4 regions of the Bradyrhizobium sp. Rc2d genome follow, and region 1 is predicted to be linked to each of the others. Evidence: predicted binding sites of a transcription regulator. Region 1 holds the regulator's gene; each other region holds the start of a gene.

Region 1 (2,200 bases):
ACCTCGGCATTGCCGCCGACACGCTGGAGGCCACCACCGCCGGCATCCGCCGCGCCCGCGAGAGCGGCGCCGACATCCTGGTCACGACCGGCGGTGCATCGGTCGGCGACCACGATCTGGTCCAGCAGGCGCTGAGGGACGAAGGTGTCTCGATGGCGTTCTGGAAGATTGCGATGCGCCCGGGCAAGCCAATGATGCATGGGCGGCTCGGTGCGATGCGCGTGATCGGCCTGCCGGGTAATCCCGTGTCGTCCTATGTGTGCGCCTTCCTGTTCATGGTGCCGCTGATTCGCGCCTTGTCGGGCCGGTCCGTGATTCATCACCGCCATGAGCGCGCCGTGCTCGGCCGCGATGTGGGCGCAAACGATATGCGCGCGGATTATCTTCGTGCACGTCTGGAACAGCGCGACGACGGCACGCTGGTGGCCGTTCCCGTCGATCACCAGGATTCCTCGCTGCTTGCGAATCTCGCTGCGGCGCAGGCACTTCTCGTGCGCGCACCGTTCGCGCCGAAAGCCGGAGCCGGCTCGCCTTGCGAGGTGCTGCGCCTGCCCGTCTGAGCGCACCACCACACGTGTTCCGCGAACTTTGTCGCGTTCACGGTAAATTAAGCAGTTGCGGAACACATATCGAACATATAGTGTCCGTTCATGATTTGTTTCGAGGATGTAGCGGTTCGCCGCTCCAATTCAGCGTCTCGGAATCGAACGACATCAACCGGGGGACTTTGGTCGAGATGTTAACGCGCAAACAATACGAGCTTCTGCGGTTCATCAGCGAACGTCTGAAGGAAAGCGGCGTGCCGCCCTCCTTCGACGAGATGAAGGATGCGCTCGACCTGCGCTCGAAATCGGGCATCCATCGCCTGATCACCGCGCTGGAGGAGCGCGGCTTCATCCGCCGCCTGCCCAACCGCGCTCGCGCCATCGAGGTGATCAAGCTGCCTGAGCTCCAGGCCGCCGCCGGCAACCGCCGCGGCTTCACGCCAAGCGTCATCGAGGGCAATCTCGGCAAGGTGCGCGCGAGCTCCAGTCCGCCCGCCGACGAGGGCGAGCGTCCCGTTGCGGTGCCCGTGATGGGTCGCATCGCAGCCGGTACGCCGATCGAAGCGTTGCAGACCCGCAGTCACACCATCAGCGTGCCGCCCGACATGCTCGGCTCGGGCGAACACTATGCGCTCGAAGTGCGCGGCGATTCGATGGTCGAGGCCGGCATCCTCGACGGCGACATGGCGCTGATCCAGCGCAACGAGAGCGCCGATACCGGCGACATCGTGGTGGCGCTGATCGACGACGAGGAAGCGACGCTCAAGCGCTTCCGCCGCCGCGGCGCCTCGATCGCGCTCGAACCCGCCAACGCCGCCTACGAGGTGCGCATCCTGCCGCCGAACCGGGTGAAGATTCAGGGCAAGCTGATCGGACTGTACCGCAAGTACTGAGACGACCCAGCGGTCATTCGATACCAATGATTCCGATTGGAGCGGACGGATTGTCCGCTCCAGCTGAATAGTCTTTCTGATCTTGGGCAGATTATCTGGCCCCTCTCCCAGCGCTATGTCCTCAACATGCCGCCCGAAGCACTCATCGCTTTGCGGCTCAAGAGATCGAGGAGACAACGATGCGCAGGATCGTTTTGAGCGCGTTCGCCAGTATGCTGATCGCTGCATCGGCAGCGCAAGCATTCGCAGCACAATCGCAGCACCATCCCCGCAAGTCGGCGCACGCAACAACGACCGAGCAATTCCGTAGCGCCCGAAATGCCGTCGCGCGACAGCCACAGCCGAGTTGGCCATATTCCGGATGGTCGGCGCCCGCAGGCCGCTGACGCTCGCATCCGCCAAATGCACTAAAGCGAACTTTGTTCCTATCGGATTCGGGAAAGATAATGTGATCGCATCCTGCTGACGCCAGCCGCAGATTCGCCCACAACCAAGCAGAACGTTACGTGCTTCCACTCTGATAGAGGCTTGCGCCTCCGAAAGAGGCGCGGGTTGCTATCTTCGAATAGGAGCACCCGATGTGTGACTACAGTCTGCATGCCGTTGCATCGCGCCCCGCCGAAGTCGGCGAGACGATCGTGTCGACAACGTTCCGCGGCACCTCGACGCGCGGTTTTGCTTCCGCGGCCGACCCGACCGTGGCCGTCTGCCTGCTGCCGGGAACGGAGCTCGCCTTCGCCGACAACGTCCGTTACGACAATC
Region 2 (2,200 bases), on a different contig from region 1:
CCCTGCGTTTGCAGCGAGGACAGCGACACGCCTAGCAGGCGAACCGACTTCGGGAAAGGTATCTCGGCCTGCAGCAGGGATATCGCCAAACTCTCCAAGTCGTCCCGGCTCGACACGACCGTCGGGACCGATCGGCTCCGCGTGATGATCTCGAAATCGAAGAACTTGACCTTGAGCGTCACGGTCCGTCCCCGGTTGCCGGTGCTCTCACAGTGACGCCAGACCTTGTCGATCAGTGGCCGGAGCTCGGCGGCCATCACGTCGAATGTCGTGAGGTCCGCAAAGAACGTGTTCTCGGCGCCGATGGACTTGCGGATGCGGTTGGCGCGGACGGGGCGATCGTCGATGCCGCGCGAGATCCAGTAGTAATAGGCGCCGGACTTGCCGAAGTTGGCATTCATGAACTCGAGCGTCTGGTTGCGGATGTCCATTCCGGTGAAGATGCCGAGGCCATTCATCTTCGCGCTCGTCGCCGGACCGATGCCGTGGAATTTGCCGACTGGCAGCGACTCCACGAACGCGGCGCCCATGTCCGGAGAGATGACGTACTGGCCGTTCGGCTTCCTGTGATCCGAAGCGAGCTTCGCCAGAAATTTGTTGTAGCTGATGCCGGCCGAAGCGTTGAGGCCCGTCTCGGCCTTGATCTTCTCGCGGATCCGCAGCGCGACGTCGCGGGCGAGGGGAATGCCCTGAAGATTTTCGGTGACGTCTAGATAGGCTTCGTCGAGAGAAAGCGGTTCGATAACCGGCGTGTGCTCCGCGAAGATGTCGCGGATTTGCCGGCTTATCGCTTTGTAGACCTCGAAACGCGGCTTTACGAAAATCAGGTCTGGACACTGCCTCTTGGCGGTGACGGACGCCATCGCGGAGCGAACTCCGAACTTGCGGGCCTCATAGCTCGCCGCCGCTACCACGCCGCGTTCCGCCGAGCCGCCGACCGCGACTGGCTTGCCTCGCAGATCCGGATTGTCCCGCTGCTCGACCGACGCGTAGAAGGCGTCCATGTCGATGTGGATGATCTTGCGGTGGGAATGGCCGGCGTCGGGTCGGCTTTCGGCCGGTGCATCCATCTCTACGGGTCCGTCCTTCGCTCCGCCTTGACAAATAGCGCGGTCAGAACAAAAAAGGAACGATAAAACCGTACTTGGCTGGTCGTTGAGAACAGCTTCGTCGACCAGAATCGATGGGAAACGGCGCGCGTCAAATGAAGCCTACTACGTTGCCGGTCTACTACTATCTCGACCACTTCGTCGAAATGCTCCATTTCGTGGAGAAGACGTATGGCGAGATCCTCACCGACGAGCACCGTTCGTTTACCGCCCGCTTTCGCGGCCTTACGAAGGACGCGCAGTGTCTGCTCATCCGGATGGTCAACCGGCGAGGGGCGATCTTCAATCGCGCGCTGTTCAAGTATCCCGAGATCACCGACCTCGAAGCCGCGGCGTGTGACTTGATCGCGTGTGGCCAGGCGCGCGGGCTGCGCGCCGAGGACTATACCGCTTTCGTCCTTTGCTTGCCGAAGACCGCACTTGTCGACGGCGCGCGTGCCGCGGGGTTTGGCCGCGACGTCCGCACCTCATGGTCGAAACCGGCGCTGGCCGACTTCTTCGTCGCCGCGATTCCGTTCGATCTTGCCGCAAGGCATTGCGGCGCCGGAGGCTTCATAGCGCTCGACAACACGCGACCGATCGAATTCCTGCTGTACCTCTATTTCGGCAAGACGGCGGATGACCTCAAGAACTTCGCTCTGCGCGATCTCGGTGTTCTGCGCACGAACAGAGAGACGTCGTTCAGCGCTCGCTTCGCCGACGCCGACGAAGCGCATGCGTGTTTTCACTACAGCCAGGTGCTGGATCGCATCGAAGTCCGTTCCGCCGAAATATTCGAGAGGGCTGCCGCGGCGATTCTGGACGGACCCCCGCGGACGACCGAATACGCCGCCGACCTTGCGGCCCGCGCCGCGTGCCAGGTCGGGCAGTTCTTCGAGAAGCAAGGCGACAAGGATCTGGCCGAACGGCTCTATCGTTTCGGCGGCTCCGCGGATTGCCGCGAGCGCCTCGTCCGGTTGCTGTACGCGAAGGGCGACAAGGCGGCCGAGAATCTGCTGCGGGACATGATCGACGATGCCGAAAGCGACGACGAGCATCTCTTCGCGACGGATTTCTACGCGCGCAAGTTCGGCGGACGGCGGACCGGTCTG
Region 3 (2,200 bases), on a different contig from region 1:
GATGCGGAAGTTGCGCACCTCGGCATTGAGGCGGACGACGTCGCGTAGGAATTTGCCGAGCTCGCGTGTGGCTTCCGCCACGCCGCCGCCGGGCTGCGGCACATCGACCGCGAAGCCGCGGAAATCCGGCAGCTTCAGCTCCTTCTTCAACAGACCGCCATTGGCATGCGGATTGGCGCCCATCCGCCGCTGGCCTTCGGGCGCCAGCGCCTGAAGCTCGGGAATGAACGCGCCGCCGGCGTCGAACAACTTGTCCGGCTCATAGCTGCGCATCCAGTCCTCGAGCAGCTTCAGATGCGCCGGGTTCTCGCGGCAGCTCGCAACGGGGACCTGATGCGCGCGCCAAAAACCTTCGACCTTCTTGCCGTCGACCTCCTTCGGGCCGGTCCAGCCCTTGGGGCTGCGCAGCACGATCATCGGCCAGCGCGGTCGCTCGACGTTTCTGCGCCCGTCGCGCGCGTGCTGCTGGATCGAGCGGATGCTGGCGAGCGCGACGTCGAGCGCATCCGCCATGGCCTGGTGCATCAATTTGGGATCGTCGCCTTCGACGAACAGCGGCTCGTGGCCGAGCCCGCGGAAGAGATCGCGGATCTCGTCGTCCCGCATCCGCCCGAGCACGGTCGGGTTGGCGATCTTGTAGCCGTTGAGATGCAGGATCGGCAGCACCGCGCCGTCATGGGCAGGGTTGAGGAACTTGTTGGAGTGCCAGGACGCCGCGAGCGGGCCGGTTTCGGCCTCGCCGTCGCCGACGACGCAGGCGACGATGAGGTCGGGATTGTCGAATGCGGCGCCATAGGCGTGCACCAGCGCATAGCCGAGCTCGCCGCCCTCGTGGATCGAGCCCGGCGTTTCCGGCGCCGCATGGCTCGGAATGCCCCCGGGGAAGGAGAACTGCCTGAACAGCTTGCGCAATCCGTCCGCATCCCGGGCGATGTCGGGATAGACCTCGCTGTAGCTGCCTTCCAGGTAGGTGTTGGCGACCATGCCCGGGCCGCCATGGCCGGGGCCGCAGACGTAGATCACGTTGAGGTCAAGCGCACGGATGACGCGATTGAGATGGGCATAGATGAAGTTCAAACCGGGCGTCGTGCCCCAATGGCCGAGCAGGCGCGGCTTGATGTGCTCGGGCCGCAGCGGCTCGCGTAGCAGCGGATTGTCGAGGAGATAGATTTGCCCGACGGAGAGATAGTTGGCGGCACGCCAGTAGCGATCGAGGAGATCGAGTTCGCTGCTCGCCGCGCGCAATTGTCGTTGACTTGTCATGTTCTTGCCGACCTTCACCCAGCGATCGTCACCAACATTGTTCCGGCGCGATTGATCCCTTCGCCATGAAACGGGATCGCCGCGGCGCCGGTGTTGCGTGAGGTCAAGGGTAAGCGCCCGAAGTTTGGGCAGCGCTACTGTGCATGGGGCTGTTTTCGCGTTTTTTGTTCTTGTTCTTGATTTGTTCCGTTCAGATGCTATGTTGGCTTCATGAGTCGAGCATCTTCTCGTGCCCTCAAGCACCCGCCGGTCACGGCGCCCTCCGAGCCGGCGGGTGCGCCTTCTGAGTTTCCTGCCGATTTTCCCGAGCTTGGCGTCGCCATCGACCGTGCGCGCCGGCGAGGGCGGGGCGCCCAGTCCAATGCCAGCGGCCGCTATGAGGCCGAGGCGCGCGTCGCTTTCGACGATGGCTGGCAGAGCCTGGAGGAGCTGCCGCCGTTCAAGACCACGGTCGCCGTCGACACCTCGCGCAAAGTGATCACCCGCAACGACTCCCCCGACATCGGCTTCGACCGCTCGATCAATCCCTATCGCGGCTGCGAGCACGGCTGCGTCTATTGCTTCGCGCGGCCGACCCATGCGTATCTCGGCCTGTCGCCGGGGCTCGACTTCGAATCGAAGCTGTTCGTGAAGCCCGAGGCGCCGGCGCTGCTGGAGAAGGAGCTCGCAACAAGCGGCTACGAGCCGCGGATGATTGCGATCGGCACCAACACCGATCCCTATCAGCCGATCGAGCGCGAGCGAAAGATCATGCGCGGCATCCTCGAGGTGCTGGAGCGCACCGGGCATCCGGTCGGCATCGTCACCAAGTCGGCGCTGGTGGTGCGAGACATCGACATTCTCGCGCGGATGGCCAAGCGCAATCTCGCCAAGGTCGCGATCTCGGTGACGTCACTCGATCCGAAGCTCGCGCGCACCATGGAGCCGCGCGCCTCGA
Region 4 (2,200 bases), on a different contig from region 1:
GCAGGCGCCTTGTCCTTCAATTCGGTGACGATGCGCTCGGCGACCTTGGGGCCGACGCCGGGCGTCCGCGACACCGCCGCCTTGTCGCGTAGCGCAATGGCATTGGCGAGATCGGCCGGCGACAAGGTGCCGAGCACCGCGAGCGCGACCTTGGCGCCGACGCCCTGCACGGTCTGCAACAACCGGAACCATTCGCGCTCCTGATCGGTGCGGAAGCCGAATAGTTTGATCTGATCCTCGCGGACATAGGTCTCGATCGACAGCACGGCCGCTTCGCCCGGCGACGGCAGATGCTGCAAGGTGCGCGACGAGCAGTGCACCTGATAGCCAACGCCGCCGACGTCGAGGATGACGAAATCCTCGCCGTAGGAATCGATCAGGCCCTTGAGCTTGCCAATCATATCCCCACCACCTTCAGCCTGAGCGCGGTGCTCTGGCGGTGATGGGCGTGGGTGATGGCGATGGCGAGTGCGTCGGCGGCGTCTGCCGACGGCGGCTCGGCTTTGGGCAGCAAAATCTTGAGCATCATCGCGATCTGTTGCTTGTCGGCGTGACCGGCGCCGACCACCGTCTTCTTGACCTGGTTCGGCGCATATTCGGCGACACTGATGCCGAACATCGCGGGCGCCAGCATGGCAACGCCGCGGGCCTGGCCGAGCTTCAGCGTCGCGACGCCGTCCTTATTCACAAAAGTCTGCTCGACCGCGGCCTCCATCGGCTTGTGATCGGACAGAACGGAAGCGAGCCCCTCATGAATCGCGAGCAGACGGCTCGACAGCGGCAAATCGTCCGGCGGTTCCACCGAACCGCAGGCGACGTAGATCAAGCGATTGCCCTCAGCCTCGATCACGCCCCAGCCGGTGCGGCGCAGGCCGGGGTCGATGCCGATGATGCGAACGGGGCCACGAATCGGAAGCGCAGTCATGGGCCAGTGATAGCGGCTGGCCGGACTGAGGGAAACAGAAACAGAACGGAAGTAACAGGGGAAGTGGGGTGTGGTGATGGTCGGAAGGTGCCCGCCCTGCATTCCGTCGTCATACCCCGCGAAAGCGGGGTATCCAGTACGCCGCAGCTTCTCCGTATCCTTCGAACGTCTCTGGAATACTGGGTCGCCCGGTCAAGCCGGGCGACGACAGCGGAGCACGGGGCAGACGAACGGCCCCTACCCACCCATCTTCGCCATAAGCGCGTCCGACACCTCGAAATTGGCGTAGACGTTCTGGACGTCGTCGTGCTCGTTCAGCAGGTCCATCAGCTTCAAGAGCTTCTCGCCGGTCTCATCGTCGACCGCGACCGTGTTCTGCGGCTTCCAGATCAGCGCTGCCTTGCGCGGCTCGCCGAACTTGGCTTCCAGCGCCTTGGCGACGTCGCGGTAGCCTTCGGTCGAGGCGTAGATCTCGTGGCCGCTCTCGCTCGAGATCACGTCGTCGGCGCCGGCCTCGATCGCGGCGTCCAGCACGGCGTCGTCGGAGGCGACGCTGCGGTCGTATTCGATGATGCCGGTGCGGTCGAACATGAACGAGACCGAGCCGGTTTCGCCGAGATTGCCGCCGGACTTGGTGAAGAAGGAGCGGATGTCGGAAGCGGCGCGGTTGCGGTTGTCGGTCAGCGCCTCGACGATGACGGCGACGCCACCGGGGCCGTAGCCCTCGTAGCGGATTTCGTCATAGTTCTCGCCGTCGCTGCCGAGCGCCTTCTTGATGGCGCGCTCGATATTGTCCTTCGGCATGTTCTCCTGGCGCGCGGCGATCACGGCGGCGCGCAGGCGCGGGTTCATGGCGGGGTCAGGGGTGCCGAGCTTGGCCGCGACGGTGATTTCCCGCGCCAGCTTGCCGAACAGCTTCGACTTCTGGGCATCCTGCCGCCCCTTGCGGTGCATGATGTTCTTGAATTGGGAATGTCCGGCCATGCGTGGTCTCTTGAATGGTCTTTGGAATCGTTCGCCGATGGGGTGGGAAGCGCGGCCTTATAGGCCGCCAACCCACCGGAATCAAAGGGCTCTGGTACTTTAAGGTAGCACTGTAGAGGTAGCCACCGTAATGGTCCGTGCCTAGAGGTCGGGCATTGTTAACCCTGATTTCATTTCGGCCTGCGAAAATAGCGTCCGCCCGTTCCCCGACAAGAGAGACGTGATGGCGTTCGGACTATTTCGGAAGCGTCTGCCGGAGATGGCTGCGCCCGCGGCAGCTCCGCAGCCGGT

The links. The regulator LexA, encoded in region 1, represses DNA repair genes until DNA is damaged. The targets are predictions, from matches to a motif close to TGTTCNNNNTGTGTTCNG.
Region 2: dinB (DNA polymerase IV) is a predicted target of LexA. The motif match lies at 1,115-1,132, and genes of this name have one in related genera.
Region 3: BLV07_RS44775 (PA0069 family radical SAM protein) is a predicted target of LexA. The motif match lies at 1,435-1,452, and genes of this name have one in related genera.
Region 4: ruvC (crossover junction endodeoxyribonuclease RuvC) is a predicted target of LexA. The motif match lies at 956-973, and genes of this name have one in related genera.

Annotation. Positions count from the first base shown of each region.
Region 1 covers NZ_FNCU01000008.1:96,416-98,615, forward strand. Annotated here, with positions in the region: gene BLV07_RS13065 (molybdopterin molybdotransferase MoeA) at 1-560, shown strand, start outside; gene lexA (transcriptional repressor LexA) at 737-1,438, shown strand; gene BLV07_RS13080 (hypothetical protein) at 2,017-2,200, shown strand, end outside.
Region 2 covers NZ_FNCU01000089.1:6,185-8,384, forward strand. Annotated here, with positions in the region: gene dinB (DNA polymerase IV) at 1-1,070, opposite strand, end outside; gene BLV07_RS44935 (exonuclease domain-containing protein) at 1,205-2,200, shown strand, end outside.
Region 3 covers NZ_FNCU01000087.1:13,321-15,520, reverse strand. Annotated here, with positions in the region: gene BLV07_RS44780 (phosphoketolase family protein) at 1-1,263, opposite strand, end outside; gene BLV07_RS44775 (PA0069 family radical SAM protein) at 1,474-2,200, shown strand, end outside.
Region 4 covers NZ_FNCU01000003.1:108,662-110,861, reverse strand. Annotated here, with positions in the region: gene ruvA (Holliday junction branch migration protein RuvA) at 1-401, opposite strand, end outside; gene ruvC (crossover junction endodeoxyribonuclease RuvC) at 398-925, opposite strand; gene BLV07_RS06665 (YebC/PmpR family DNA-binding transcriptional regulator) at 1,163-1,909, opposite strand; gene BLV07_RS06660 (methyl-accepting chemotaxis protein) at 2,133-2,200, shown strand, end outside.